Regions from separate parts of the Peribacillus sp. V2I11 genome, predicted to be linked through region 4. Evidence: riboswitches for the same ligand, from Rfam matches in the RefSeq annotation. Region 4 holds a riboswitch; each other region holds the start of a gene.

Region 1 (8,053 bases), 350 kb from region 4:
AAGCTTCCATTCAAATTGAACACGAATGGACCATGATATTTATAGGCCCTTCATATGATTTTCCATTATGGGATGCCTTACTGGTATATTTGTCTCTACACATTCATAGACCTTTAAATAAGGGGGCGATGATTTGCGAGAAATTGAGGTTTTTATTGACACAGAAGAGATAGCGGAATTCTTTTTTCAAGAATTGATAAGACGGGGCTATCTTCCAACAGAAGCTGAAGTTGAAGATCTTGCTGACATCACATTCGAATATCTTCTTGAAAAATGCATAATTGATGAAGAAGTCGATGAGTAACCTGTCATAAGACGGTTATCAGCTTCCTTTCCCTTAATTTTATTAACCATTAAAAAAAAGACGGCGGACCTCCGCCGTTTTGTTTGCGGTTTAGAGGAAGGGTGCCAAAAGTCTTTTCGTGATTTCCAGTTTTTCAAGTTCTAGGATAAGGTTCAATTTTCCTAACTTGTGGTTGATATGGTATAGTAGTTTTTGAATATCATTTCAACCACAAGTTAAGGAGGACATAGTCGTATGAGCGTACATATTGGTGCAAAAGAAAATGAAATTGCGGAAACGGTCTTACTTCCTGGGGACCCGTTGCGTGCAAAATATATTGCTGAAACGTTTTTAGAGGATGCTAAACTTTATAATGAAGTTCGTAACATGTTTGGATATACAGGGACATATAAAGGGAAACGAATTTCTGTACAAGGTACAGGCATGGGTGTCCCATCCATTTCGATTTACGTGAATGAATTGATGAATAGCTATAATGTCCAGAAGCTGATTCGTGTGGGAACTGCAGGAGCGATTCAAAAAGATGTAAAAGTCAGGGATGTGATCCTTGCCATGAGTGCTTCCACCGATTCCCAAATGAACCGCATGACTTTCGGCGGGGTGGACTTTGCCCCAACCGCAGATTTCGAATTACTAAGAAAAGCTTATGACGCCGGCACGGCTAAAGGCTTGCAATTGAAGGTCGGTAATGTATTTACGGCCGATCAGTTTTATAACGATAATAGTGAATTGGAAAAATGGGCAAAATACCAAATACTTGCGATAGAAATGGAATCAGCAGCCCTATACACGCTTGCTGCTAAATTTGGCCGCCAAGCTTTATCTGTATTAACCATTTCCGATCACATTTTAACCGGTGAGGAAACGACGTCGGATGAGCGCCAGTCAACTTTTAACGAAATGGTTGAAGTGGCATTGGAAGCAGCTATCCAGGACTGATAATTGGATGTAAATGACAGACGGGTGACCAGGAAGAGTGATGCTGTATAATGACAGTCGGGATACAGGTTCATTTATTCCTTGGTATCCGTATTTTTGTAATGTCAGGAGATGCCTGTTGCCCTTAGAGCTTTCTCTATATTTAACGTTTACGGAGGGGTAAAAAAAATACATATGGACATAAGTTGTTATTTTTGATAACTATTATTTTTCGATTGGCATGAAAGCTGATAAAATAGAAAGAAATCGTTTATATCTATCGTCATGAAGAATGAAAGTGGTGAGGCTTCAGTGGAAGAAGAAAATCAAAAACAGCCAAAAGAGGCAGGGAAATTCATCAAAATAAAGAAGTTTACGTTCATTATGGGGATTTTCTTAGTCATATTTCTAACTGCAGGGATTACTACAATAGCCTTGACCTTTGGAGATAAAAAAGTAGAGTCATTAGCACCGGATAAACATTCGGAATTTGAAAAGCTGTATTCTACATACGATACGATAAAAGATAACTATTATGAAGAGATTGATCAAGATAAGCTGGTTGACGGGGCAATTAATGGAATGATCAAATCATTGGATGATCCCTACTCTGCTTATATGGATAAAAAGGAAGCATCGAGTTTCCATGAGAGCATCTCTTCATCTTTTGAAGGAATCGGTGCTGAGATTCAGGAGCAGGATGATCAAATCATGGTCGTCTCACCGATAAAAGGGTCCCCAGCAGAAAAAGCAGGGGTAAAACCGAATGATATCATTTTAAGTGTGGACGGTAAAAGCGTTGAAGGACTAAGCTCTTCTGAAGCTGTCTTGAAGATCAGGGGCGAAAAGGGAACGAAAGTGGATTTATCCATCTCAAGAGCTGGTGAGTCGGAACCGATTGAGCTCACCATTAAACGGGATACAATTCCGATTGAAACGGTATATGCGGAAATGCTGGATGATGGAGTTGCAAAAATTCAAGTGACCAGTTTTTCCGAACATACAGTCCAAGAGCTGAAAACGGCGCTTGAAGAAATGTCGAAGAAGGATATGAAGGGTCTCGTATTGGATTTGCGGGGAAACCCAGGGGGACTTCTTGACCAAGCTATAGAAATGGCAAGCCTGTTCGTACCTAATGGGAAAGTGGTCCTTCAAGTTGAGGAGCGCAGCGGGAAAAAAGATGTCTATAAATCGAAGAATGATGGAGAACTGAAAATCCCGGTAGTCGTGTTGATTGATGATGGAAGTGCCAGTGCTTCTGAAATCGTTGCAGCGGCTGTCAGTGAGTCTGCGGACATTCCATTGATTGGTGTCAAGTCATTTGGGAAGGGGACAGTGCAGACTGCCCAAGACTTTGAAGATGGATCTAACTTCAAATATACGGCAGCTAAATGGTTGACTCCTGAAGGCAATTGGATTCATAAAAAAGGGATTAAGCCGGATATTAATGTGAAGCTTCCTGATTATGCCAGCCTTCCGTACATTTCGCCTGATAAGGAATTGAAAGCATCCGATTCTTCGAGTGAAGTGAAAGCAGCTGAAGAGATGCTGAAGGAAGCAGGCCATGATCCAGGTAAGATAGATGGATTCTTTGATCAAGCAACCACGAATGCGGTCATAGCATTCCAAAGGGAACAAAAAATTAAAGAAACTGGCACCATTAAAGGTGATACTACCGTGAAATTGATGCAGGTCATCCGTGAGAAAATCCTTAAGAACGACACACAAGTGAAAAAAGCGGTAGAAGTATTAAAGAAAGAAATCAAATAAATGATTTTGGTCGAAAAGCCTGCCCAACGATTATCGTTGCAGGCTTTTTTGTCGTTTAATGCATAGTATTCCAATATTAGGCAGAGAATAGGGGTAATTTTCCAATGAGGTGAACTAATGAAAGAAAAGGTATTGTTCATATATCTATTGATCTTGATTCTGGCAGGCTGCACCTATGCCCCTTTACCCAAACAAAATGGAAATGCAGGTACGGAAAAAAAACTAACCAAAGAAGAGAACCAGGAAAACGTAAAAACATTTCTGTTAATTGGTGTTGATACAAGGGGAGAGCAAAAATCTCGATCAGATGCGATTATCCTTGCAAAATACTTTCCTGAGCAGGAGAAACTGAAGCTCGCTTCCATTATGCGTGATAGTTATGTGAAAATCCCCGGGAATAAATCAGTATACAACAAAATAAATGCAGCTTATTATTATGGTGGACGGGAACTGCTCAAGAAAACGATACAGGAAAATTTCGATGTCAAGGTCGATCATGTAGCGGTAATTGACTTCCAGGGTTTTGTGAAGATGGTCGATTTACTTGCACCTGATGGTGTAGAGCTGAATGTGGATCAGGAAATCATTGATGATATGAGCATTCAGGCAAGCGTAGGTAAAAATGTTTTACATGGTGAGGAACTATTGAAATATGTCCGTTTTAGACATGACGATGAAAGTGATTTTGGAAGGGTAGAGCGTCAACAAGAAGTAATGGTTCAATTAAAAACAGCGTTTATAAATCAAATCTCATCCTTCGAAGGGATGGCAGCCCTTCCTAGTATCATCGAACAAGGACTCTCGTACTTGGATACAGATATTGGACTGAAAACAATAATGGAAATGGGTCCAAAAATAGTCTTCCATACACCGGACACCGTCGAAACCTTAAGGGTTCCAGTGGGGGGAAGCTTTAAAGATGAAATATATCCCCAGTCCGGAGCTGTTTTGGAAATGGACTACACTAAAAATAAGAAGGCACTTCAGGAGTTCTTTTCAAAATAATAAGAATTTCCAATTCTCATTTGTTATCGAAAACATCCTTATATTAAGTGAATATGTTCGAATTCACTTAAATTATTGTAGTATATACCTCGCAAGAATAATCATAATCGATCATTTTTAAAAAACGAGAGGGATACGAAATCCTTCTCGTTTTTTATCTCCAATAAAGGAGCCTGGATCAATTAACAAAATGCGGAATGTTTTTGATGAAATCCGGTGTTATGATGCCATTTTCGGTAATGATGCTTGTAATTAGATGATTCGGTGTAACGTCAAAGGCTGGATTGAAAGTCTTCACGTTTTCCGGAGCGACCCTTACACCTTGAATGAAGGTGATTTCCGCTTCATTCCGTTCTTCGATCGGGATGGATGTGCCGGATTCGATAGATAGGTCGAATGTGCTTGATGGTGCGGCCACATAAAAAGGGATACCAAAGTGCTTGGCTAATATGGCCAATCCCAATGTCCCGATTTTATTGGCTGTATCACCATTAGCCGCAATCCTGTCGGCCCCGACGATAATTCCATTTATTCGTTTCTGGTGAATCGTATGGGCAGCCATATTATCAGAAATTAAGGTGACATCAACCCCGGCTTGCATCAATTCCCAAGCAGTCAAACGCGCCCCTTGCAGGACAGGCCTGGTTTCACAGGCGTACACTTTTAGCGGAAAGTCCCTTTCCTTAGCCAGGTGGAAGGGAGCCAAGGCTGTGCCATACCGAGCTGTGGCAATTCCCCCAGCGTTGCAATGCGTTAGAATGGAATCTCCTCTAGTGAATAAGGATAAACCATGTTCCCCTATTTTCCTGCACATTTCTTCATCTTCAGCAAAGATTGCTTTAGCCTCCGATACAAGTGCTTCCTTGGCAGTTGAAATGCTTTGCGCAGCTTGCAAGGTGTTCTCCATCCTCCTTAAAGCCCAAAAAAGGTTGACTGCAGTTGGCCGAGAAGAGGCGAGTTTTTCGATATGCCCCGTTACATTTTTCTTGAATTCCCCTAATTCAGCGGTTGTTTCCTGTTTGGCACCAAGTGCAACACCAAATGCTGCCGTCAGTCCAATAGCTGGGGCACCGCGAACTTTTAAAGACAAAATGCTGTCATATACATCATCAACAGAATGAAGTTCTATAAATTCAGTTAGGGAAGGAAGGGCTTGTTGATTTAATAATGTAATATGGGTATCATCCCATTGTACCGAATATGGTAAGGGTGCTAGTGTAGTCATGTGCAGGTCTCCTTTTAAATGGTTGAATAAGATGGCAGTGTACGTTGCTTCAACGCTTCAATGACAGCTGGAACATCCAATTCTTCCCGTTTTTTAATTAAAAATGCACCAATTTCCAATGTTTCCGTTTTGGCAGCGATCCTTGTTTCTTTATCTTCAATGATGTTTAAATCGGCAACATGGGAAAGGCCGATGGTTCTCCGAATCAGTTCACAGCCGGCAAAACCGAATGCATCTTTTTTGAATTTTGTCAGTAAATAAGGCAGATAACCCTTAACATGGCGGAATGGGCTTTTATTTTGGCCTTCCCATAATTCGGTATAGGTTTCTTCAAAGGCATTCCAAAATTCATGAAGGTGTGAGAAAATCTCTTCCTTTCCTGCGCCATTTCGTATAATTGCCTGGAAGAGAAGGTTGGCGGTGTATTGACCAAGGTCAAAACCAACTGGCCCATAAAAAGCGAATTCCGGATCAATAACCTTTGTTTCAGTTTCACTTGCAAATATACTTCCAGTATGTAAATCTCCATGAAGCAAGGCTTCCTGCTCTGTTTCAAAGCTTTGTTTCAGCTTAGCGACCTCAAGTATCACTTCTTGATCATTCCATATATTTTTGGCGGCATCGGTCAATTCCACCTCGAAATCTCCCGGGAGTTCCTCAAAAAATGGATCCGTGAAAATAAAGACCTCAGTGATTTTGCAGAGTTCCGGATTCGTGAAATGTCGGGCCACTTCCTTTTTCGCAGATGGTTCTAAATGATAATCGGATGTATAAAATGCCGTCTTCGCAACATACTCACCAATATGCTGTGAAAGAAATGGATATGAATCGCCATCGATCAATCCTGTTCTAACGATTTTCAAGTGAGATAAATCCTCCATGACTGTGATGGCAAGCTGTTCATCCGAATAATAGACTTGCGGTACGAATTCGGGGCAATAACTTCTGAAATGAATCAGCGCATTCGCTTCAATGGCCGCCCTTTTCAATGTCAGCGGCCAGCTTTCACCAAGTACCTTGGCATAAGGGACCGCTTGTTTGATGATTATCCCTTTATTTGTGACTGTGTCTGTAATATGAAAAACATAATTTAAGTTTCCATCGCCGATTTCTTTACATGTTAAACTTGCATCCGCATTGACCAACCCAAGTTTTTTTGCAAGGGTTATAGCTGTTTCGTTTGTCAATCTCTTAAAATTTGAACGGTTTTGAGTCATTCTTTTCCCCTCCAGATTCAAAATAAGAATAAAAAAGCCTCTTTCATATAGAAAGAGGCAGAAGTTTTGGCTTCGGACCTCTTATCTTCCAGAAAATGAATTCTGGTGGAATTAGCACCGTGCTCTGTGGATTTTATAATCCGGCGGTGAATCCGCCCCATTTCACAATGGTATTACAGTCGGTTGCTGGGCTTCATAGGGCCTTTATCCCTCAGCCTGCTCTTGATAAGAGTAAATGTTTTCTGAAATTTTAATCTTCGGGAAAATAATATCAACATTTTAAATAGTTTGTCAATGGGTAAATTAATAAAAATCAGGGCGGCGATCTTCGAATACAGGTATTTTATTACGGGCTTCCGTAACTTTATTGAAGTCCAAAGTGCCTGTCAGGAGTTCGTTTCCTTCTCCGGCTTCACTAATGATATTCCCCCATGGATCAATAATCAAGGAATGACCCGCAAATATATTATTGACATCCGAACCTGAACGATTAACGGCTACAACATAGGCTTGGTTCTCGATGGCACGGCTAATCAATAAGGCCCTCCAGTGATCCAGTCTCGGCTTTGGCCATTCAGCCGTAACGAATAGAACTTCCGCGCCTTGAACGGTATGTGCTCGCTGCCATTCGGGGAAACGGATGTCATAACAAACGAATCCAGCACATATTTTTTCATCAAGAGTAAATAAACCATCTTTTTCTCCTGGCTGCAGGAAAAGATGTTCATCCATTAACTGAAATAAGTGAAGCTTATCATATTCTTTAATGAGATTTCCATGTTTATCGATGATGATCATGGTATTATAGATCCCTTTGCTTGTCTTTTTCGCAATGGAACCGCCTATTATGTGAATCTGGTGTTTCTTTGCCTGTGTTTAAAAAAATTCAATCGTTTTTTCTGCCTCTTGATCAGCAATCTCATTTAACCTGGTCAAGTCGTATCCGGTCGTCCAAAGCTCTGGTAAAATGACGATATCGGGTCTGACCGTGCTGCTTTTTCCATCCATTGTTCTGCAACCTGAAAATTGATATCTGGTTGCCCGAAGGCTATATCCATTTGAATACAAGCTATTTTCCACTTCATCTTTTAAAACCCCCACATGTAAAAAATGCTTTACAAGACTATGATAAACATATATCATTTGTGACTAGAATTTCAAGAAATTTCAGAGAAGGTGTATAAATGGTGCAATTTGAAAAATCCAGACAGCTTCAGGCCCTGCCCAAGCAGTTTTTTGCTTCACTAGTCGCAAAAGTCAATGCGATCACGGCGCAAGGACATGATGTCATTAATTTAGGCCAGGGAAACCCTGATCAGCCGACGCCAGAACATATCGTGAAAAGTTTGCAGTCTGCCGCTGAAAAAACGATTAATCATAAATATTCACCATTCCGGGGACATCAATATTTAAAAGATGCTGCTGCCGTCTTTTATGAACGTGAATACGGTGTCAAGCTGGATCCGAATAGTGAAGTGGCGATTCTCTTCGGGGGAAAGGCAGGTCTTGTCGAACTGCCGCAGTGTTTATTGAATCCAGGTGATACGATCCTTGTTCCAGATCCAGGCTATCCGGATTATCTTTCCGGTGTTGTTTTAGCCCAGGCAAAGACCG
Region 2 (8,053 bases), 310 kb from region 4:
TCGCAAATTTCTTCAATCCAATGATTTTCATCTCATATAAAACAGTAAAAAATCAAGTAGTTTAACCAAGTGTTGTTATAAAAATGATGGTAATAATTCTATTTATAAAATTGAGAAAGGTTTCGGGATGAGACCATGTCGAACCCCATTAGGCCGACAAAAGGGGTTCTATCTGAATTTTTTAAAACAAAGTTGATTGGAATGGAAGGTATGAAACTCCTGCGGGAAAAGCGCGTCGAAGGTAGACCCTACAGGCGGAAAGACCGTCCTCGGAATGCGAGTGCCATACGTTCCAAGCAACGTTCCATTTTACACTCCCTAAGACCAGCTAGTTGTTGGTCTTTTTTTGTTTTAAGAACGACAATACTTCCAAAAAGGCTGGTCCATTATCGACGAGTCTGTAATCCATAAATGCACACCCTTCCCTTTTTATTCTGTTTGGTATGGTTTCAATCGTATAGTCCTTTAACTGGAGACTTTCGTCCACTTCCTCCCAAAACAAAGGTGTGGCCACACCAGCGAAAGAATTTCCCCGTGGGGAATAAGGAAGAATGATGGTTTTTCCTTCACTATGCTGCACAAAGTCCAAGTAAAGTCGATTATGCCGATTTATTTTCATTCTTTCCGTTGTAAAATCATTTGGGTTAGAACTTGTTAAGTAGTTACCAAGAAAGTCGGTGAATATGCGTGTCTCCTGATAAGTAAATCTGTCTTCAGGCAGAGGGATGTGAATTTGCAGTCCCTTGTTACCTGAAGTTTTTACAAAAGCTTTTATCCTTAATGATTCCATCACCTTTTTTATTTCCTGTGCGGCCTTTATCGCTAAAAAGAAAAATTCGATGGAAGGAGGATCCAAGTCCAGGACGATTTCGTCGGGTCGTGTTTTACCCGCTTTCTGAAATGGGGCATGGAATTCCAATGCAAGTTGATTACCAAACCAAAGAAGCGTTTCAATATCGTTACACAGCATATATTCGATATCCTCATCCATGAACGTTTTAATAAACACAGGCGCATAATCAGGTTTGTTTTTCTGGAAAAATCTTTCTTTATCCAAAGTGCCATGAGGATAGCGGATCGTCGTAAGCAGCTTATCCTTCAAGAAGGGTAAGAAGAAAGCTGAAACCTCCCGTAAATAATGCAGGTATTCAACTTTTATCACCTGTTTACCTCCTGTTATCCAAAGCGGTTTATCTCTGGAAGTTATTTGTACAGTATCTGGAAATGTGTATTGGCCTAGCACGAATTTCTCCCAGGTGCATTCGTCGGGAGACGTTTGTAAAAGCCATTGCGAAAACTGAGGCTCACGCAATTCATTTTCCTCATATACGTGTAAGAATTGAACTTCGATGCAAATGGATGGATGGATAAAATAAAATTGTGCGTCTTCGTCTGATGCATTTTGCTTGATCAGTTCATGCAATATTCTTTTATCTTGAGCACTCAGTCCATTTTTAACACTTCCGATTTTCGTTACGGCACCTTCTTTGAAAACTGCGAGGGAGACGTAACCATTTTCTTTGTGCAATGCTGTAATGAAACAAGAAACGGTCTTCCAATTTTTCACCTTAATCCAAGATGAAGTACGTTTTCCTTCTTGCCAAGTACCTCGAATTTCCTTGGCGACAACCCCTTCACCATCTAATAGGGTGACCTTATTCAAGGCATTATCCAAAACGTCAAAACTCTCTATTAATTGTATCAAAGCCTTATCGCTGGGATCAGGCGGCATAGAAAAGCCAAGTTTTGCCCCCATATTCAACATCAATTCCCTTCTTTCTTCCATAGGTTTAGCTGCTACGTCTTTTCCGCTGATGCGAAGCAGGTCAAACGCTATAAACCGGCATGGGGAAAAGCGGGCTTTTTCTGAAATTAAGGATTGTTTCCCAAGGCGTCCTCGCCACTGTATTTGAAAAAAGTCCGCTTTCGCCTGATTGGTAAGCCAGACCAATTCTCCATCTATCTGAAGCGGGAGATAATCTTCCAGGTCCAGATCTTTGATGTAAGCAATGATTTCTGGGAATTGTGGTGATAATTCCTTCTCGTTCCGACTCGAAATGTTTATGGTATCGGAGTCTATCGATAAAATAGCCCTAAAGCCGTCATATTTGACTTCATAACGCCAATCCTTGGAGTTGGGGGCTTCGGGGTAATAGGTTGGCAGCATCGGTTTCATTTTTGTATTTACCTCCGCAAATAATTGATTAACATTATTTTGCCAAAAAAACGAAGTGTTAGAGTTGGCAATTGTTTTTTCGGTTTTTTTTGAACAAAGTGGAATAATAAAATTGTTCTTCTCTTTAAAAATAAGTTATGAGGTGACGAATATGCATACGATGTGGAAGGGGAGCATATCATTCGGTTTGGTGAACATTCCGATCAAACTTCATGCTGCAACGGAGGATAAGGATATTTCTTTGAGGACGTTGCATAAGGAATGCCATTCACCGATTAAATACGAAAAGGTTTGTCCGGTATGCCAGAAAGAAGTGGGGAAGGATGATATAGTCCGCGCTTTTGAGTATACAAAGGGAAAGTTTGTTGTATTGGAAGACAATGAACTAGAACAACTGAAAAAACAAAACGAAGAAAAAGCCGTGGAAATCGTGGATTTCGTTAAAATTGAAGAAATAGATCCCATTTATTTTAACCGGAGTTATTACATGTCCCCTAATGACGGAGGGATAAAAGCTTATTCCCTTTTGAGGCAGGCCCTCAAGGAGTCGAATAAAGTAGGGTTAGCGAAAATCATCATTCGCTCTAAAGAACAAATGGCGGTAATACGAGTCGTTGATAATACCTTGGTGATGGAAACGATCCATTATCCGGATGAAGTCCGCTCCACAGCGGATGTTCCGAATATCCCTGCCAATGATACCATTGTAAAAAAAGAAATCGATACCGCCGTATTATTGATAGATCAATTAACGACTACTTTCGATCCGTCAAAATACACCGATGACTATCGAACCGCGTTACTTGAATTGATTGAATCAAAGAAAACGGGACAGACGGCGATTGCAGCCAAAACAAAAGAACCAGTTTCCAACAATGTAACCGATTTAATGGAGGCATTACAGGCATCCATTGACCGTACGAAACATGATGAACCGGAAAAGAAAAAGACGACCCGAAAGAAAGCGGCACCGAAAAAAAAGAAACAAGCTTAAACAGGAAGCTGAGCGGAAGACGCATGATGTCGCTCGGCTTTCTGCTTGTTTTAGCAAGGGGTTTTGCCTTCTGATAAGGTAATGAAAGTGACTTAACAGGGAGAGAATTACATAGGGAAGGAAAAGTACAAATAGGTAGGTGGATCACGATGCAAGGGACTGAATGGAATTAAAAGAAAATGATGGATTGAAATGAAGGCAAAAAAATTCGCTCCCTAAAGAGCGACAATGAGGAATTCAATCGTGAAAATCAACATATAGGCGAACGGTTGTAGTTTTCGACTATATATTGTGTTCATATTCTACCATATTTAATTCTGAAATAGCAACAAAATTACTGAAACTAACCTATGAATTTTTCTGGAAATCAATGATATTTTGCCCACTTAACCGCGCATGTGGCTTTTGCATATTCAGATTTGCTATATTCTTATAAAAACTACAGAATAAAATGGATTTTTAGTATAATTTATACAATATGAGTTGATATAAATTAAATATGAATGGAAGATGCAAAATGGAAAATGGAAAAATCAAATCACTTCATGCCGGGAAGCCGAAACATGAAATTTTTTCGAATATCGATATCTTTTCAGCCATGGATAAACAAGCACAGGATAATGTGACAGTGACTAAATCAGGCATAATTGGTGATGGGGTAGGTAATGTAAAGTTCCATGGAGGTCCTGATCGGGCTTTGTGTTTTTACCCCTTTGAGCATTATTCATTATGGAATGAAAAATTCTCTAAAAAGCTGGATCTCCCTGCATTCGGTGAAAATTTAACCATAGCGGGGATGAGGGAAGAAACAACTTATATCGGCGATATTTATCAAATAGGCGATGTGATTGTTCAAATTAACCAGGGGAGGATTCCTTGTTCGACCATTTCCCACTTCAATCAAGAACCTAAGTTTTTGGAACTCGTGCTGAAAAAGAGTTTCACTGGTTATTTTGCAAGAGTACTTCAAGAAGGAACGATAAATAAACAAAACGAGATCGTGCTAATAGATCGTTTGCAAGAAAAAATTTCAGTTCATTATGCAGCAGAGGTAATCCTTCATAAACGAGATGGGCTTGAAGGCGCAAACGCTTTACTTACACTAGACTCGTTAGCGGAAGACTGGAAACAAAGGATCTTGAAGAGGGTTCAAGCTGTAAAAGATTGAATGATTTTTGCAAAAGTGAAAAAAATGTTGATCAGGTATTGAAATTGACAGATTATTAATGTAAATTAAATATAATCAAATTTTGAAATCTTATGAAAATTATATAAATGATCTTATCGAGAGAGGTGGAGGGACTGGCCCGAAGAAACCTCAGCAACCAGCTTAGGCAAAGGTGCTAAATCCAGCAAGCAGAGCTTGATAGATGAGGAGAATGTTTCAAAAAACCTTCTTCTTTGAGAAGGTTTTTTTTTTCCTTTTCTCTCATACTCTTAGAATACGACAAAAACATGATTGTTTTTGAGAGAGGGTGTAATGATGAATTTTCGTAAAGAAGTGAAAGAAAGAATGCTGGTTGGGGAAGGGGCAATGGGGACCTTATTGTACTCAAATGGCATCGATCAATGTTATGAGGAATTAAACTGTACGAACCCAGATCAAATAGAGTCCATCCACCGTGATTATTTGGAAGCTGGTGCAGATATCCTTCAATCGAATACATACGGTGCCAATTTCAACAAATTGAAACGGTATGGACTTGAGGATGAAGTAAGCAAAATCAATCGCCAGGGAGTCATTCTTGCTAAAAAAGCGGCAAAAGGTAAGGCATACGTCTTTGGTACCATAGGGTCACAGCGGAGTATCAGGAAATCGGATTTAAGCATGGAAGAGATAAAACGGGGTTTTCGTGAACAGCTATACAGTCTGTTGATGGAAAACCCTGATGGGATTCTCTTGGAAACATTTTATGATTTGGAAGAACTGGAAACCGTCCTGCAAATCGTCAAAAATGAAACTGGACTGCCGATCATCGCAAATGTTTCGATGCATGAACTGGGTAATCTTCAAAATGGAATCCATTTAAATGAAGCCTTTCAAAAACTCGAGCAATTGGGTGCCGATGTTGTCGGTGTGAATTGCCGTCTCGGTCCACATCATATGATTCGGGCCTTGGAAGAAGTGAGTTTGCCAAAGCAAGCATCGATTGCCATATACCCTAATGCCAGCCTCCCGGATTATGTGGATGGAAGGCTCGTCTATAAAGCTGTACCGGAATATTTCGGTTCAAGTGCCCTAGAACTTCGTGAGCAAGGTGCTGCAATCATAGGAGGGTGCTGTGGAACGACTCCCCTGCATATTCAAGCTGTAAAGAATGCGATTAGAAGTTTGGCTCCCGTGAAAGATAAAGTTACGAAATTCCGCGAAATAGAAAAAATTGAAGTGAGCGATAGAGAATTGGAACTTCCCCTGTACGAAAAGGCCAAAACAGAAAGGACGATTCTTGTTGAACTTGATCCACCGAAAAAGTTGGGAATAGAGAGCTTTATGATTGGTGCTGAGGTTTTGAAAAAAGCAGGGGTCGATTCCATTACATTAGCGGATAATTCACTTGCCTCACCAAGGATATCGAATGATGCACTGGCTAATTTACTGAAGAACCAATTGAATATAAAGCCGATGGTGCATATAACATGCCGTGATCGAAATTTGATTGGCCTGCAGTCACATTTAATGGGTCTGCAGACAGTGGGGCTGAACGAATTATTGATCATCACTGGAGATCCTTCAAAAATAGGGGATTTCCCGGGTGCCACTTCTGTTTATGATTTATCTTCGTTTGATCTAATAAGTATGGTCAAACAATTTAATGAAGGTCTTTCCTATTCCGGTCAAAGTTTGGGTCAACGGGCAAATTTTAAAATTGCGGCAGCTTTTAATCCCAATGTGAAATATCTGGATAAAGCCGTACTGAGGATGGAAAAGAAGATTGCCTGCGGTGCTCAATCCTTTTTGACACAGCCAATTTATTCGGTGGAGCAGATCGAGGAAGTATATGAGGCTACAAAACATTTAGATACCCCGATTTTCATCGGTATCATGCCCTTGACAAGCACACGGAACGCCGAATTCATCCATAATGAGATCCCAGGCATCAAATTGCCTGATAATGTTAGAAGGGCCATGGCTTTAGCGGGGGATGACCCTGTAAAGTCAAGGATTGAAGGGGTCAATATCGCGCGAGAGCTAGTGGACGCGGCAAGGGAAAAATTCAAGGGCATATATTTAATCACTCCGTTCCTTCGCTATGAAATGACGGCTGAACTTACGAAATATATTAGAAAAGTCGATAGTAAACAGACATCAGAGGTGGAAAGTACATGAATAAAAAAGCGATTCAAGATCAGTTAAATTCTAAGATTCTCCTTCTTGATGGGGCGATGGGAACCATGCTTCAAGCGGAGAATTTGACGGCAGAGGATTTTGGCGGGGAACAATTCGAGGGCTGCAATGAATATTTATCACTGACGCAACCGGAAATCATCCAATCCATCCATGAAAAATATTTAGCGGCGGGTGCAGATATCATTGAAACAAATACCTTCGGAGCGACGAGCATCGTTCTTGAGGAATACCAAATAAGCACGATCGCCTACAAGCTTAATAAAATTTCAGCTGAGCTTGCCGTTAAAGCATGTGAAAAGTATTCCAATGATGAATGGCCAAGGTATGTAGCTGGCTCGATGGGTCCCACTACAAAAACGCTTTCCGTAACAGGGGGAACGACTTTTGATATTTTAACCGATTCTTACGAAGAACAGGCACGGGGTCTCTTGGATGGCGGGGTGGACTTGCTATTGGTGGAAACCTGTCAGGATATGCTTAATGTCAAGGCTGCCTTTTCCGGAATCAAAGCAGCATTCGCTAAAATAGGAAAAGATGTGCCAGTCATCATATCAGGAACAATCGAACCGATGGGCACGACACTTGCTGGCCAGTCCATAGAAGCTTTTTATTTATCGGTTGAACATATGAAGCCCGTTGCTGTCGGCCTTAATTGTGCAACAGGGCCGGAATTCATGATAGACCATATCAGGACACTTGCAGATATATCAAATAGCGCCATCAGTTGTTATCCAAATGCCGGGCTCCCTGATGAAGAAGGCCACTATCATGAGTCACCTACTTCCCTGGCAGAGAAAATGAAGCAATTTGCCGAAAAGGGATGGGTCAATATCATTGGCGGATGTTGTGGTACGACACCAGAGCATATTAAAGAACTTTCCAGGGTCCTCGAAGGCATGAAGCCCCGTGCAATTACGGAAACAGCCCATGGTCATGCCGTATCAGGCATAGAGCCGCTCATTTATGATGATTCAATGCGTCCTTTATTCGTAGGTGAAAGAACGAATGTTATCGGTTCCCGAAAATTCAAGGAGCTGATTCGTGGAAAGCATTACGAGCCAGCTGCCGAAATTGCACGTTCCCAGGTAAAAAAAGGCGCCCATGTCATTGATATCTGTCTTGCTGATCCTGATGGGGATGAGCTTGGCGATATGAAGGAATTCGTAGAAGAGGTCGTCAAAAAAGTGAAAGTCCCATTGGTCATCGACACTACGGATGAAGCCGTACTTGAACAAGCATTAAAACATTCACAAGGAAAATCGATCATTAATTCCATAAACCTTGAAGATGGTGAGGAGCGATTTGAAAAAATAGTACCCTTCGTCCATCAATATGGTGCTGCCGTTGTCGTAGGAACCATTGATGAAATTGGGATGGCCGTCGATGCTGAACGGAAATTGGAAGTGGCTACAAGGTCTGTGGATTTGCTCGTTAATAAGTACGGTCTAAACAAAAATGACATCATTTTTGATCCGCTGGTTTTCCCTGTAGGCACAGGGGATGAACAATATATTGGATCTGCATTGGAAACGGT
Region 3 (8,053 bases), 1.8 Mb from region 4:
GAATAACAACGGGAATTTAAACTAAAGTCATTTAATATATCTCATTTATTTTCTTTTCTTAATGAAATAACGGGTGCTTTAGCTGAAGATCAGAGCTGTCTTTAAGGTAGCTTTTTCTTTATGGAACTATCGGGGCGGGTTACTTGAAGAAGAGCTATGTTAAAAGCCCAACCAATGTTACTAATTTATGGTAACATTAAATTAATGAATTTTATTAGGAGAGCTAAAATTATGGGTATTATACTTTCAATTTTTTCCGCCATTATTGGATTATTTATTCTATATATAGTTATCGAAACAGCAGTAAGGAAAGGAATAAACAGTTCAATAATTGGTCAATTTATTGAAAATAAGTATGGAATTAAAGAAGATAAAAAGTCTTTTCTTGATGATGATTTAGATAATGATAAATAAATTGGATTTTTAAGCTAACGGGTGCATTAGCTACGAAATTTGGCACTAAAGGATTTGAAATAAGGATGTATTAAAACAAATACCTTTTGCCAAGAAGCTTCTTGCCATTAAGGGAATTAGTGAAATTTCTTTAGCCGGAATATTAGGTGAAGCAGGAGATTTAAGTGGTTTTTCACACGGTAATTCTTTACTTCGGCACGCTGGGTTGCATCTGGCTGAAGCAAGCTCTGGAAAGTGGAAAGGCCAAATTGTCATTTCTAAGCGAGGGCGGTCCAGGCTAAGGCGTTTCCTTTACTTAGCTACCATGAGCCTTGTGATGGATAACACGGAATTTCGAGCCATTCACACCCATAATGTTAAGGTGAAAAAAATGAAGAAAATGAAATCGATTATGAAATTGGTAGGTAAGCTAGCCAGGATATTTGTTGGAATAGCACGCAGAAACGAGTCTTATTGTGCAGATAAAGTTCAACCTATAACTGAACTGGTTGCGTAGTTTTAAAGGGGGATTTTTTAATAGGGTTCTCGAAGGGAACCTTCAAAAACTAATTTTCATAGACTTTTTCTTTTTACGAATGTTGGCTTATTCATAGGATTTCAAATATGTACGGAGTGCCAGATTTCTTGAACAAAAGGGCACCGACCCATCAGGATAGCATAACTGGCCTCCACCCCTTGGATAGGCATGACGAAGGAATGAGAGGGAAAGCTTCCAGGGGCGGCGTGGAGAATGTGCATTATATGGTAAAATATGGAGAGTTGTACAACTCCTTTATTTCACTATGCCTTCACAAAATCTTCATGTCCTGAAATCACTCCATTTAACCGTGAACTTATATTCAATGGTGATGAAATCCTGCGAATAAGCGAGTATTTGTGAGAAAATCATATTAAACTGAGGGAGTTCATCAAGCATATTGTATTCGAACTGTGCAATAAATACTAAACCATGAGAATAGAAAAATGATATTTAAATCTAATTATTGGGTTTTTATGGTAAAATGAGATAACTTTAAATCATATGTAGAAGAAATGGAACAATTCCTTATAAAAAAGCACATTGAAAATAAATATGAGAATGATGAGTATCAAGACGAAGCAGACGAAGACGAGGATAGTCATTTTATGCAAAGTATAGCTGTGTGATTAATATGGAACAACAAGCAACCACCTATACAATATTAATAGAGGAGAGGAATGCCTTATGAAAAAACGTAGTCAAATTACATTTGCAAGTCTGGCCCTATTAATAACTGGAAGTTCCCTGCTATACACATCGCCAACCTCAATTGCAAAAGTAGAGCCCACTCATAATGTATCTAGTTCGTTACAAACAAGCACTCAACGAGATCATAATTCCGTCAAGCAAGCAATGCGGGATACATTGCAACTTGGATTCCCGGGGATACTTGCTAAAACTTCCGAGGATGGAAAAACGTGGGGTTATGCCGCTGGGGTAGCGAATCTGAGCACCAAGAAACCAATGAAAACAGATTTTCGCTTTCGCATTGGCAGCGTGACGAAGACGTTCACCGCAACGGTTGTACTTCAATTAGCTGGAGAGAACCGCTTGAATCTAGACGACTCCATCGAAAAATGGTTGCCTGGTGTCATTCAAGGAAACGGATATAATGGTAAACAGATTACCATCCGGCAGATATTGAACCATACAAGTGGTATCGCTGAATACTCAAGGTCAAAAGACGCTGATTTTATGGATACAAAAAAATCGTATACGGCTGAAGAACTAGTGAAGATGGGGATTTCTCTGCCCCCAGACTTTGTCCCAGGAAAGGGCTGGTCTTATTCAAACACAGGATACGTATTACTGGGTATTCTTATTGAAAAAGTAACCGGAAACAGCTACGCGGAAGAGATTGAAAATCGGATTATTGAACCGCTAGAATTGTCGGATACATTCCTACCTGGCAATTCAAGCGTTATTCCAGGCACCAAGCATGCTCGGGGATATTCCCAACCAGACGAAGCAAGTGAGATAAAAGACGTTACTTATTATAACCCAAGTGCAGGTAGCTCGGCTGGAGATATGATTTCTACTGCTGACGACTTAAATAAATTCTTCTCTTCCTTGCTCCGTGGCAAATTACTGAAGGAACAGCAACTAAAACAAATGCTTACTACAGTTCCTACAGGAAGAGCAGGAATTGATGGATATGGTCTTGGAATCTTTGAAACTAAGCTTCCAAATGGTGTCTCGATATGGGGACACACAGGTGGCATTCTAGGGTTTTCTACTATTGCTGGAGGTACACTTGGAGGCAAGCATACGTTGGTCGTCAGTTTGAACAGTTTGGGTAGAGATAACAGTCCTAATCCTTTTAAAAATATTTTACTTGCTGAATTTAGCAAGTAGGCAAAAAGGAAAAACGGAAAAATTTTGTCATAGTTTTTATAGTTAAAAATATATCTTTCTGGTTCAAAAGCCCCAATTTACTTTTAAAAACAGTTAGCTATTAAGCAAGAAAAAGTTAACTCCTTCTTAAATAACGGTTAATGCATTAAAATGTTGCAAAAACTATTAAATTTCTAATGAGCGATGAAGTAGATTGGATTACAGGTTAGATTATTCATTCAGAAGGTGGATTTAAAAGGTAAATTAAACAAAAAAGGCTTTGGTTCTAGAACCTTTTTGTTGTATTAAATTCCAAGGATAGATATCAATTTGTGAAAGATTGTACTTAAACTAACGGGTGCGTTAGTTGTTTAGAAAAAGTAAAAAAAGTCGATTCCTTAACGTAAAGGAAATCGACTTTTTAGGTTGGAATTCTCTTAGTGTATAAAATTTCCGAAATGGGCGGTATAGCTGCTACCGTTCGTAAAAGGACATTTTTACAAAGCATAGAGCCCATCTTCAAAGATGGGTTCTATGCTTTGAGTTTAGTTAAGTATTTACGCGTTAAGTTTTTTGGTAGCTTCCAATAAGCTGCTTTTATGTAAACCAATTTTTTGCTTTTCTAGTGTATAGACATAGAAAAACCCCGAATAAGGGACCTTTTTCGAAATGTCCATTATTCGGGATATAGTTCATGAAAGGGTGGTTTTTTTATTTAGATACAGGTATGACTGCACCTTTATATTTTTCAGTAATGAAGTCTTGTATTTCTTTAGAGTGAAGTACTTCTACTAACGCTTTTACTGTCTCTTTATTTTCATCACCCTTACGTACAGTGATAATGTTTCCATATGGATTATCTTCACCCGATTCAAGAGCGATTGGATCTTTAAGCGGATCTAACCCTGCATCTAACGCATAGTTAGCATTAATAACAACCGCATCACCTTCGTTGTTATTATAAATTTGAGGTAATAGGCCACCTTCTATATCTGCATTAAAAGTTAAGTTTTTAGGATTATCTACAATATCATTAATAGTAGCTTCTGTTTTATTGAGGCCTTCTTTTAGCTTAATAACGCCTTCTTTTTCAAAAATAGATAGAATACGTCCTTGTTCAGCTACAGCATTACGCATAATAACTGTACCGTTTTTTGGAAGATCTTTTAAGCTATCATACTTTTTTGAGTAAATACCGATTGGCTCAATATGAATAGCACCCGCATTTACAAAGTCATAGTCTGGATTCTCTTTTAACACTGATTTAAGATATGGAACGTGTTGGAAATAATTTGCATCAATCTCTTCATCAGCTAACGCTGTGTTCGGTATAATATAATCTTGGAATGTTTTAATTTCTAAATCAATTCCCTTTTCCTTTAATAATGGCTTTGCCTCTTCTAAAATTTCAGCATGCGGAATGTTTGATGCACCCACAAGGATTTTCTTTTCTTTGTCTGAAGAATCTGATCCGCCGTTAGACGTACCGCAAGCTGCTAAACCTAATACTAATGCTGAGGAAACTGCTAAAGTTGATATCCACTTTTTCATAATTCATTTCTCCCTTATCGTTTATCTATTTTTGTTGTAAATATATCACCTATAAATTGGATGAAAAAAGCAATGACTAAAATTAATACAGTTGCTACCAATGTTATATCGTTATTATTGCGCTGAAACCCTTCAAGATATAACAAATTACCTAAACCATCTGCACCAATTACCCCAGAAATAGCTGTATAACCAACTAGAGCGATTGTTGTAACTGTAAGACCTGAAATTAATGCTGGGCGCAGCTCTTAGTAGGTTAGTTTGTCCGAAGTATACAGGGGAAAGGAAAGTTTTTTCTCCTCAAAAAAACCTTTCTACACATGAGTAGAAAGGTTGGTTAAACAATCCTTTCTCTCATCTTCCAAAGCACATTGCTTTGCAGGAATTGGCACCATTTCAGTTAATTAACTGACGGTTGCCGGGCTTCACAGGGCACAGTCCCTCCACCTCTCTTGATAAGAGTAAACATTATATTCAATTAAACGAAATAATTTAAATTCAGAGTGAATATAGTACGAGAGTGATCTTATCATGACCAAATGGAAGTGTCAATCACAAAATTGTTCAATTAATGTGAATTGACGGATGATTTCATTAAATGTTTTATTCCTGTAGCCTTTGCGATTGCTTGTTCCAGGTCCTCAATTAAATCATCGACATGCTTGATTCTAACGGACAAGCGTATAAGATCTTTTGTTTTATGGAACTATAGTAGATGGTTTTTCTAAGAAAGGTGAATTAGTTTCAGTAAATATTTTAAATAAAATAAAGCATTAACTGTTCCCATTTATCAGTAGAGATCCCACGCGAAATATAAGGGGCCGTGCATTTATGACAGTAACAACAGAGCAAAAAGACAATTAATTAAATTAATTGTCTTTTTTATCCTACTTGGAATGGAGAAGAATATGAAAGGATTCCAGGATTTGTAGAAATTTAAAACTTCCTGACCCCCATCTCCATTTAGGAAGTTTTTTATTTTTTTCTCAATCCACTATAAAGTCTTATTAAGCATTAAATATCCGTTGCGGTGTAGCGGAACAAACAGTTGTAACGGAACAAATAGATGAGATGTTAATAGTAAGATTACCCATTACCCTGTCATTAACTATCACTTGTCCGGTAACAGCATCAAAACTTCGTAACTCTGCAAATATAGGTGTAAATGGTTCAGCGGTTGTAGTAAATCTAATGAGTGAACCTAGGATAGAAGTTCTTAAAAACTCACTTATTTCTCCTCGAGTCTGACATGCTTGTCCGATTGACGATAATGTTTTTCGTTTATGCCCCTTGTCCTTTCCTTTATCGCAGCAGAATGACTTATCGCAGCTGGATGACTTATGGCAACTGAATGGATTATGACCGCAGAATGGATTATGACGGCATAATATATTTTGACAAAATTTCATATTTATCACTCCTTTTTCTACTATATATATGAGAAAAAGAAAAACATGCTTGTACAAATTTACTAAATTCCCTGCCTTTATCGTATCCGTCCTATTAGGCAATCTTATTAATAAGTATATTTCTAATGAATGTTTCGTAAATCGTTACTAAGTTGAAAAAGAGTTTGTGAAGGAATGGTCTTAAGTTAACGGGGGCGTCAGCTGAAGATCAGAGCTGTCTTTAAGGCAGCTTATTTTTATAGAGGGGGAGGATAGTTGAACAAGAAAATTAAAAAGCATTCTATATTGAATGCTTTCAGTTTGTAGACAAAAGGGGTTCGAAATTAAAAAATTCTGAACCCCTTTTGAAATTCCCTTTGAATTTTCGCCTAAAGTTAAGAGATTGGGGCTCTACGAGCCCACTATGTTAGGCCATTTTTGGACCTCGCCATGTCCAATTGGCCGTCTTCTTTAAATTAATGGCAGCGAAAGTAAGCATCGCCTGCATCGACAATTTTTTAAGTCCCCTTAAAGTAGTCCAACGCATACCATGCTTTTCTTTTGCATCTGCGAATACACGCTCAATCGTTTCTTTACGTTTTGCATATATAGGTTTTACATCTTGATGATGACGCAGATGATCTGCTTCTTCCACATGTGTTTGCCAGATATGCCGTGTCACCACTTTTTGACAGTCTTTGCTTTCTGTACACCGAGATAAAAATGAGCATGTTGTACAAATTTGTTTTGGCGATTTGTACTCGCGATAGCCCTCTTTATTTGTTGTTGAGTACTTTAAAGTTTCGCCCGAAGGGCAAAGGTAACAATCAAAATGTTCATCGTATACATAGTCCTGTTTGCGGAAAAATCCTTCTTTGGTGCGAGGACGTGTATAAGGTAAAGCCGGTATGATTTCTTTGTTAAATAGGTAGCTTGTAATCGCTGGTGTTTTATAAGCTGCATCTGCGGCAACGGCTTCCGGTTTTCCAACTTTCTCAATCACTTGTTCAACTAGTGGCTCTAAGATCTGACCGTCATGTGTATTTCCAGGTGTTACAATCGTTCCCAATACAAAACCGTTGCGGTCTGCGGCCGCGTGGAATGAATAGGCAAACTGTTTTGTTCGTTCATCTTTCACATAGTAGCCACTCTCAGAATCCGTTGTACTTTCTTTAATCTCTTTGGTCTCTTCTTTATCAAATTTATCTAGTGGAAAAGGCTTTTTTCCATGGTTTTCACGATCTTGATTGATTTCTTCTTGAAGACGTCCTTGATACGCTCGTGTTTCTTTACGAACGATTTTCTTTTCAAATTTCCGTTTATTCGCACTGGCTTTCACATGTGTGGAATCCACGAAAACGTGTTCAGCACTTATTAACTTTTTATTAGCAGCTGTCATTAAAATGCGATAGAAAATCTGTTCAAATAGGTCTGTATCTTTAAAGCGTCGCTCATAATTTTTCCCGAACGTAGAGAAATGAGGTACTTTATCATGGAAACCATAGCCTAAGAACCAACGGTAAGCCATATTGGTTTCAACTACTTCAATCGTTTTACGCATGGAACGAATACCGAAGGTATATTGAATGAAAGTCAGTTTAACTAAAATAACTGGATCAATACTTGGGCGTCCTACCTCTGAATACATATCTTTCACCAAGTCATAAATGAAAGTGAAGTCAATGGCAGCCTCCATTTTACGAACCAAATGGTTCGGTGGCACCAGTTGATCTAAAGTAATCTCGCTGAATAGAATCATGTTTAGAAAGCATCCTCATCACCTCAAGTTTTAATACTTCTATTTTAAAACAAAAATGACTCCAGGCAAAAGTGTTCTATCTAAAAGGTAAGACAAAGTTGATTGGAACGGAAGGTACGAGACTCCTGCGGGAAAAGCGCGTCTAGGGGAGACCCCGCAGGCGAAAGCCGAGGAGGCTTCCCGACCGCCCGCGGAAAGCGAGTGCCTGGAGTGGAAATCAACGTCCAAATTGTACAAGCCATAAAAATAGACAAACTCGATTTTCATCGAGTTTGTCTACAGTCTGAAAGCATTCTATATTGAATGCTTTTTATCTTTATCATAATTTGGTGATGTACTAGAGTGTATTAATATGCGGTCTAACACTTTTTCAGTAAATGGCATAAAGTAATTAAGTATTAGCCCCCCTAAACAAACGGTTAATAAAGTTCCAACGCCAATGGGTCCATGTAAAATCATGGCCATTATCAAGAATACGAGGTAAATGAATGTTCTCGAAAATAATATATTTGTTCTAGTTAATTCTTGTATGATTAATGTTAATCGGTCAACTGGAATGGGTGCAAAATTTGTGTGTAAATATGTTGC
Region 4 (8,053 bases):
CATCTGCGTTAAAATTCCCAAAGATTTTTTGAGCATCATATGTGCCATAATAATCGCCCACACCAGCATGATCACGTCCGACGATAAAATGGGTGCAACCATAATTTTTACGGACCATCGCATGGAAAATGGCTTCTCTAGGTCCTGCATAACGCATGGCTGCAGGGAAAACTGCAAGGGACACGCGATCCTGGGGATAATATTTTTCAAGCAGCACTTTATAGCTTTCCATTCTTACATCTGCCGGAATGTCATCGGATTTAGTGGCACCTACTAGAGGATTTAAGAATAAGCCGTCGACAATCTCTAATGCTGTTTTTTGAATGTATTCATGTGCACGGTGAACTGGGTTCCTCGTTTGGAAACCGACAACCGTTTCCCAGCCTTTTTCAGCAAAAGCTTTCCTTGTTTCGACTGGGTCCAAATAATGAGCTTGAAATAGCGGACGCTCTATTCTCTTGATCAACTTTATTTCCCCGCCGACATATACATCCCCGCGGTTATATAAATTTTTCACTCCAGGATGCTTCTCATCATCCGTTTGATATACTAATGTCGCTTCCAATTGCTTATCTGGGGTGTAAATATCGGAAACGGATAGAACCCCGTATGTTTCACCTTCATGAGTCAACGTTACTTCTTCACCTATAGTAAGGGTTTCTGCCGTTTCTTCGGTCAAAGGCAGCGTAATCGGGATGCTCCATACATGCCCACTGCTAAGCCTCATATCCTTGACCACTGTCTCATAGTCACTTTTTGTAAAGAATCCTTTAATCGGACTGTAGGCACCAGTGCCTATCAATTCAAGATCACTTAAAGCAATTTCATCGATTTCGATGGACTTTGTTATTTTACTAAAATCATATTTTGGTTCCCAAAGATCGATTAATGTTCCTCCGTGCGGTAAACTGATTGTCATGCTAATTTCCCCCTATGGTTTCTATTTATTTAAGATAAATGCAATCCGCATTCCGTTTTTTGAGCTCCTTGCCAACGGCCTGAGCGTAAATCATCTGCATTGAAGGCAGGTGCCGTACACGTTTTACATCCAATGCTCGGATATCCATTATCATGCAGGATATTATATGGAAGTCCGTTTTTGTGGGCGTAGCGCCAAACATCTTTCCACGTCCATTGTATAAGTGGACATATTTTAACTGACTTGAACTTATTATCCTTATTGATATACTCGGTCAGAGCCCTTGTTTCAGATTGCTCCCTCCGCAGTCCCGAAAGCCAGGCTGTTGCCGTTGAAAGCACATCGGTAAGCGGAATGATTTTACGGATGTTACAGCACTTATTGGAATCACTAAGCCATAATTCATCCCCATACTCCGCTGCTTGTTCCTCAAGCGTCAAGGCAGGTTTCTTCATTTCGATCGAAAGCTTTGGATATCGCTTTTTCACTTGCTCGATCAATTGGTAAGTTTCCTCAAAATGAACATCTGTATCAAGGAAAACTATTTTTGCCGAAGGATTGACCTTCGCCAATAAATCCGTAAGCACGATGCCTTCAATACCAAAACTACAAGCATAAATCAGTTTGTTTCCATAATGGTCATTCGCCCATTGCAGAACTTCCAAAGCACCTTTTGTCTCACTGTCTTCAGGAAATACAGGTAAATCCCCTGTGTTGAAATTGTCATAGTTTATTAATGCAGCCAACTTTGTAGCCCCCTCTAAAAACTTGCTGTATCAGGTTAGAGTAACTGTTGATCGATACCCGTTGTAATCTTCCTCAGTTTTTATGATTCTAGGAAAAAGAGACGAATCTAACCAATACTCTCCTTATATCAGTTAAACCCGCCTCTAGTTTTTCTAGTCAGCAGATACCTTATTTAATTCTTAATTTTTCATTTCTTTCCATTTGAATGATTTTACCATCCTGGACAATAAGTGTAATGGATCCATATTTCATTGAATTAAGCATTTCTTGAAGTCGTTCAAATATTTCTTCAAGCTGATTCTCTTTATCCAAACCAGTTCCTCCTTTAAGAAAATCCGCGAATATTTTATTTTCAACGCTGATTAAATGAATTTCTTAGATTTATATAATTCCATACAACCTTACATTGTTATGGTTTACCTATAATTCTTCAAAAAAACAAAAATCTTTCCATGATGGAAAGATCCCAAGGTAAATATCTTTACCTTATCTTCCAAAATGATCAACATTTTGTTGGAGGTAGCACCTTGCATCCATCATGCAGGTTGCTGGACTTCAAAGGGCCAATTCCCTCCGTCGCTCTGGATAAGTTTTATTATTTTAAATATTAACATATATTTAATCCTTGTCAATGGAGTTTTCTTATAAAATAACTTGGTTTAATATTATGGATGAACTGTTACTTTTATACACACTATTCAAATTATGATTTTATGTTCATATAAATACGAAAATAGACTCTTCTTTTAAGATAAGGTCTCCAAAAAATTAAGTCTATTTTCATAAATAAGCCTATTATTGACGCCTGTCATTACTTGAAAAAATAATTTCTCGAATTCCAGTCCTTTTGTAGAAGGGAATACTTGAAGTCATTAATTTCTTAACTGTATCGCTTCTACAAATTCTTGAACTTGACTCTGGACGCGATCAATTAAATGCAAATCATTAATCGGGTTTTCTGAATTCTGTTTATCTATTTCCTTATCAACAAAATAAATGCCCTGCATCGGCTCGCCTTTTAATATTGAAATTAATGGTTTAAGCGCATAGTCAATCGCCAATAGATGCCTGTTACTTCCACCTATCATGATTGGCAGCACTGGCTTACCCTTAAAAGCACCTTCTGGCAGCAAATCAATCAAGGCTTTCAATACACCTGTATAAGAAGCCTTATAAACCGGTGAACCAATAATGATTCCTCTAGCTGCTTTAATTCTCTCTGAAAGCTTTAAGATATCTTCGCTATTGTATTTCCCTTGGAATAAATCATCTGCTGAGAAATCCGTAATTGAGAAATAAGCTGTGGTAAATCCTTCGTTTTCGACTAATGATTGAATATGTTTTAGTGAAATGTCCGTTCTTGATGGAATAGCAGGACTTCCTGATAAAATTACGATATCGCTCATTTAATACCCCTCCAATGTTACATGATTTCCAGATAAAATCTTCGTAAAGCATTTCGTGCAATATGCATTTATCGTAATAGTCTGAAAAATATAAGTCAAATCTTACACTCGGGTTTAATAAATTCACCAGTTGACTTCATAGACTCTGAATGAAAATAAAACGGTCATATTTGCGGCTTGATGCTCATGCCCTTCAATATGACCGTTTCATTATGTATGATTTTGTTTACCATGAATACCATATACTAAAAGTTGAGCAATGCTCTTAATTCGTTCAGAAGTAAAATATGGTTCCTTTTTTTGTTGATGGATCTCATAATGTGTAGATAATGCCAATGTGAAAGAAATGATCCCTACATTAAATAGGACAATATCAGAGATATATTGTATCTCTCCGCTATCTATTCTCTTCTGTATTTCAATATGCTTGGCATTTGGCTTGAAAATCTGATCTACATATTGCTTTGAAATATCTTGATCGAATTGTGTTTCCCTAAATAATATCGAAAACTGTTCTTTATTTTCAAGAATTTTTTTTATCATGGTGCAAACATGATTCTCCACTAGATCTTCCGTAGAGAGATGGCTTGTCCCATCTTCATATTCCTCTTTTTCATTAGGGGTAATCGTAGCCAATAGCAAATCTTTTTTGCTGTCAAAGTATTTGTAAATAGTAGCTTCGGAAACATTGCATGCTGAGGCAATTTCATTCGTTCTTGTCATGTCAAAACCTTTAGTGGCAAAAAGAGTCCGGGCTACATTTATGATTCGTTCTTTGGTTTGCTGCCCTTTTTTCAAAATATCAACCTTCTTTTTTAAAGATAAGACCGTTTGACCAATCTATTTCCCATGATATCCCGATGGTTTCAATCGGTCAATATTACCTTTGATCTATTAGAATTCAATATTCCCATTTATCATAAATAGAAAACATCGTCTGATTGGGACGATGTTTTTCTATTTAAGAAAATCACTTAAAAGATGCATAGCCATCATCGACCATGACTACACTTCCATTGATCGCATCCGCTTCCTCTAACGATAATAGATAGACGGCATTTGCAATGGCTTCTGGCTTAATTAATTTACCGCGCATTTGACTTGCATTCAATTTATCGATGATTTCCATATCTTTATAGCCTTGAATGATAGGAGTATCAACCCCTCCTGGCGCAATGCCCACTACCCGTATACCATAAGCACCCAATTCCAAAGCTGCTGTCTGTGTCATCATTCTTACAGCGCCTTTAGTCGCCTGATAGGCAAAAGTCCCATGGGAAGCTAAGTAGCCAAACACAGAAGCGGTATTTATAATGACACCCTTGTTACCTAGCTCCTTCATTTTCCGTCCTGCTGCCATGATTCCGAAGGCAACTCCATGCTGGTTCACTCCAATCGTTTTGAAGTAACCCTCCATATCTTGATCGAGGATCATACCGCCTGCACCGATGCCGGCATTATTGAACATGATGTCGATCCTTCCGTATGTTTCCACTGCTTCATTGATTAACGATTCAACATCTTCTTGCTTAGAAACATCCGTTTTAACAAAAATGGCCTCTCCACCATCCGCTGATATCAGTTCAACGGTTTCCTGCCCCATTTCTTCATTAAAATCGGCAACAACGACCTTGTCCCCTTTTGCTGCGAATTTCAAGCATGTTGCTCGGCCAATTCCGCTTGCTCCTCCTGTAATAACTGCAACTCTTGCTGTCATATACATTCCCCTTTTAACGCTAAAAAATTAGTAAGTGTTCACTTATTTTTTTATTATAAAAGTAAAGAATTTTTAATTCAAGCAATATGCATTTTTATAGAGTTAGGAGCATTCAAAAGTAAAGCTGTCCTATTAATAGGACAGCTTCATTTGTTTAGCAGGTTTTCAATTCGGCCTTACTTATGGATGTCTTCACCATATCAATGAAAAGTTGCAGAAAACGATCATCACCCGTTAATTCTGGATGAAACGCACTGACGAGGACATGATCTTGTCTCGCAGCCACTACATTCTCTTCATAAACAGCCAATACTTCAACACCTTCTCCAATTCCATCAGCAAATGGCGCGCGGATGAAAACTGCCTTATAAGGGTCATCAAGTCCTTTGATTGATAGTTCAGCCTCGAAACTATCCTTTTGACGACCAAATCCGTTCCTTTTCACGGAAATGTCCATTAGTCCAAGATAGGCCTTCTCATCGCCAGTCAACTCATTGGCCGCCAATACCATCCCTGCACATGTACCGAAAATTGGTTTTTTATCTTCGAAGAAAGTTTTGACCGGTTCCATAAATCCATAACGATCCATTAGCTTCCTCATCGTCGTGCTTTCTCCGCCTGGAATGATCAAGCCATCGATTTCCAGCAACTGTTCCGGTTTTTTTACTATAATTGCTTGTTCGCCGGCAGCTTTGATTTGGTTCACGTGTTCTTCAACTGCTCCCTGTAATCCCAAAACACCGATAGTTAACATATTACCATCCACGTTCCTGCATCCGTTCTGCCGGAGCTAGTTTGGAAATATCAATTCCTTTCATTGCACTGCCCAACTCTTTGGACAACCGGCCAATCAATTCATAATTGGTGAAATAGGTAGTCGCTTGAACGATTGCCGATGCGAATTTTTCTGGATTTTCAGATTTAAAAATACCAGACCCTACGAAAACGCCATCTGCTCCCAATTCCATCATCAGTGCTGCATCTGCTGGAGTGGCAATTCCGCCAGCTGCAAAGTTAACCACAGGCAATTTACCTGTCCGTTTGATTTCTCTTAAAATTTCATAAGGGGCTCCAATATTTTTTGCCTCTGTCATTAATTCATCATCACTCATGATGCTCACTTTACGAATTTGTGACTGTACCTTTCTCATATGACGCACAGCTTCCACAATATTACCCGTACCTGGTTCTCCTTTTGTACGAAGCATTGATGCCCCTTCACCAATACGGCGTGCGGCTTCGCCTAAATCACGGCAGCCACAAACGAAAGGTACGGTGAAATCACTTTTTAGAATATGGTATTCTTCATCTGCTGGAGTCAGCACTTCACTTTCATCGATATAATCCACTCCCATGGATTCAAGCACCCTTGATTCAACAATATGGCCAATCCTTGCTTTAGCCATGACCGGGATGGACACTGCATTCATTACTTCCTCGACAATTCGCGGATCTGCCATTCTAGCTACCCCGCCAGCCGCACGGATGTCGGAAGGAACCCTTTCCAATGCCATGACAGCGACAGCACCGGATGCTTCTGCGATTTTTGCTTGTTCTGCGTTAATGACGTCCATAATTACGCCACCCTTTTGCATTTGTGCCATTCCTCTTTTTACTATGTCAGTTCCTAATAATTTTTCCATTTCTCTTCCCCCTAATATTTTCATTTTTTAGATTTGTTAGATGTAGTATAAAAAATAGTTGACCACATTGAAAGTGTCAGTTTTAATAAAATTAATGGGGTCAGTAAAATTTATTCTAAAAGGTGGAAACAAAATGAATATGCTTTCTTGTGATTTAAATCGGTTAAGTGAAGTACCTTTGTACGAACAATTATATTCATATATTAAAAAAGAAATCATTGATGGCCGTCTTCTGTACGGCACAAAGCTGCCTTCCAAACGGAAATTGGCAGAGTTCCTTCAAATAAGTCAAAATACTGTCGAAACTGCATATGAACAATTGACTGCTGAAGGATACGTTGAAGTCATACCAAGAAAAGGATACTATATTCAAACATCCGAGGATTTAGAGTATACACAAACTAACCAAGTATCCTTGGAACAAATCAATCATAAAGAAGGGGAATTGCTGTATCATTTTCATCCCAGCCAAATTGACACGGAACACTTCCCATTTGAAAAATGGAGAAAATACACGAAAAGCAAAATCGATGAATCACATCAAGATCTTCTTTTACTGGGGGATTCTCAAGGGGAATATGAATTACGATGTGAAATTGCCCATTATTTGTATCATGCACGTGGTGTACAATGTGTTCCCGAACAGATCATCGTCGGTGCAGGAATGGAAATTTTATTGCAGCAACTTGTCCTTCTATTCGATAAAAATGCCATCTATGGTGTTGAAGATCCTGGGTATCACTTGATTCACCGGATATTACGCAGCTACCCAAATGAAGTCCATCCACTGCAAATTGATGAAGAAGGCGTAAAGGTGAACCAAATTGAAGATTCAAAGATCGACGTCGTGTATGTTACTCCCTCACATCACTTCCCCAATGGGACGATCCTATCCGTTAACAGACGGACTCGATTGTTGAACTGGGCTCAAGGGGCAGCAAACCGCTATATTATCGAAGACGATTATGATAGTGAATTTCGTTATAGTGGAAAAACAATTCCTTCCTTACAAAGTATGGATGCTGGTGATAAGGTGATTTATTTAGGGTCATTTTCAAAATCATTGATGCCATCAATTCGGATCAGTTATATGGTTCTTCCCGCTCCATTGTTACAAATCCATCAACAGGAATTATCTTTTTACCATTCAACCGTTTCTCGGATTGATCAGCATGTATTGACACAGTTCATGAAGGAAGGGGATTTCGAAAAGCATTTGAATCGGATGAGGAAAGTTTACCGTCGCAAGTTGGATAAAGTGATCGATCTGTTTAAACCCCATCAACAAATAAAGATCATTGGTGAACGGTCAGGATTGCATATCGTCCTCATCGTTAAGAACGGCATGGATGAACAGACACTTATTCAGAAGGCAAACGAAGATCATATTAAAATTTATGGACTATCGACATATTCGATCGAAAAAATTGACGAACACCCTCCAAAAATCATATTGGGCTTTGCAGGGATCCCTGAATCCGAATTGGAAAAAGCCATTCACCTTTTATTGACCTCATGGGGTTTATAAAGACAAAAGAAGTTCACTGTGCTTCTTTAAGTTTGTCGAACAAAATGGGGTTCGGAATGGTCTCATCCCGATTCCCTTTCACGATTTTTTGGA

Evidence for each region. Region 4 has a riboswitch for S-adenosylmethionine ahead of QFZ73_RS24385 (YezD family protein). Riboswitches for the same ligand answer to the same signal wherever they lie in the genome.
Region 1: it holds a riboswitch for S-adenosylmethionine, as region 4 does, so the genes downstream of both, mtnK (S-methyl-5-thioribose kinase) here and QFZ73_RS24385 (YezD family protein) in region 4, are expected to answer to the same signal.
Region 2: it holds a riboswitch for S-adenosylmethionine, as region 4 does, so the genes downstream of both, QFZ73_RS22890 (bifunctional homocysteine S-methyltransferase/methylenetetrahydrofolate reductase) here and QFZ73_RS24385 (YezD family protein) in region 4, are expected to answer to the same signal.
Region 3: it holds a riboswitch for S-adenosylmethionine, as region 4 does, so the genes downstream of both, QFZ73_RS15550 (ABC transporter permease) here and QFZ73_RS24385 (YezD family protein) in region 4, are expected to answer to the same signal.

Annotation. Positions count from the first base shown of each region.
Region 1 covers NZ_JAUSYW010000001.1:4,633,933-4,641,985, forward strand. Annotated here, with positions in the region: gene QFZ73_RS22680 (YozD family protein) at 134-304, shown strand; gene deoD (purine-nucleoside phosphorylase) at 539-1,243, shown strand; gene QFZ73_RS22690 (lmo1851 family serine protease) at 1,535-2,992, shown strand; gene QFZ73_RS22695 (LCP family protein) at 3,110-3,997, shown strand; gene mtnA (S-methyl-5-thioribose-1-phosphate isomerase) at 4,176-5,222, opposite strand; gene mtnK (S-methyl-5-thioribose kinase) at 5,237-6,439, opposite strand; SAM riboswitch class I at 6,518-6,671, opposite strand; partial or broken gene QFZ73_RS22710 (carbon-nitrogen family hydrolase) at 6,743-7,524, opposite strand; gene QFZ73_RS22715 (pyridoxal phosphate-dependent aminotransferase) at 7,624-8,053, shown strand, end outside.
Region 2 covers NZ_JAUSYW010000001.1:4,669,351-4,677,403, forward strand. Annotated here, with positions in the region: gene ligD (DNA ligase D) at 329-2,176, opposite strand; gene ku (non-homologous end joining protein Ku) at 2,328-3,170, shown strand; gene QFZ73_RS22885 (MOSC domain-containing protein) at 3,688-4,338, shown strand; SAM riboswitch class I at 4,449-4,547, shown strand; gene QFZ73_RS22890 (bifunctional homocysteine S-methyltransferase/methylenetetrahydrofolate reductase) at 4,654-6,498, shown strand; gene metH (methionine synthase) at 6,495-8,053, shown strand, end outside.
Region 3 covers NZ_JAUSYW010000001.1:3,191,399-3,199,451, forward strand. Annotated here, with positions in the region: gene QFZ73_RS15525 (M1 family metallopeptidase) at 1-25, shown strand, start outside; gene QFZ73_RS15530 (hypothetical protein) at 232-414, shown strand; partial or broken gene QFZ73_RS15535 (IS110 family transposase) at 479-910, shown strand; gene QFZ73_RS15540 (serine hydrolase domain-containing protein) at 1,619-2,788, shown strand; gene QFZ73_RS15545 (MetQ/NlpA family ABC transporter substrate-binding protein) at 3,479-4,318, opposite strand; partial or broken gene QFZ73_RS15550 (ABC transporter permease) at 4,333-4,566, opposite strand; SAM riboswitch class I at 4,670-4,780, opposite strand; gene QFZ73_RS15555 (IS1182 family transposase) at 6,134-7,465, opposite strand; gene QFZ73_RS15560 (YczE/YyaS/YitT family protein) at 7,760-8,053, opposite strand, start outside.
Region 4 covers NZ_JAUSYW010000001.1:4,983,131-4,991,183, reverse strand. Annotated here, with positions in the region: gene sat (sulfate adenylyltransferase) at 1-919, opposite strand, end outside; gene QFZ73_RS24390 (phosphoadenylyl-sulfate reductase) at 949-1,653, opposite strand; gene QFZ73_RS24385 (YezD family protein) at 1,835-1,978, opposite strand; SAM riboswitch class I at 2,150-2,258, opposite strand; gene ssuE (NADPH-dependent FMN reductase) at 2,539-3,072, opposite strand; gene QFZ73_RS24375 (TetR/AcrR family transcriptional regulator) at 3,283-3,870, opposite strand; gene QFZ73_RS24370 (SDR family NAD(P)-dependent oxidoreductase) at 4,043-4,789, opposite strand; gene pdxT (pyridoxal 5'-phosphate synthase glutaminase subunit PdxT) at 4,944-5,543, opposite strand; gene pdxS (pyridoxal 5'-phosphate synthase lyase subunit PdxS) at 5,545-6,432, opposite strand; gene pdxR (MocR-like pyridoxine biosynthesis transcription factor PdxR) at 6,566-7,960, shown strand.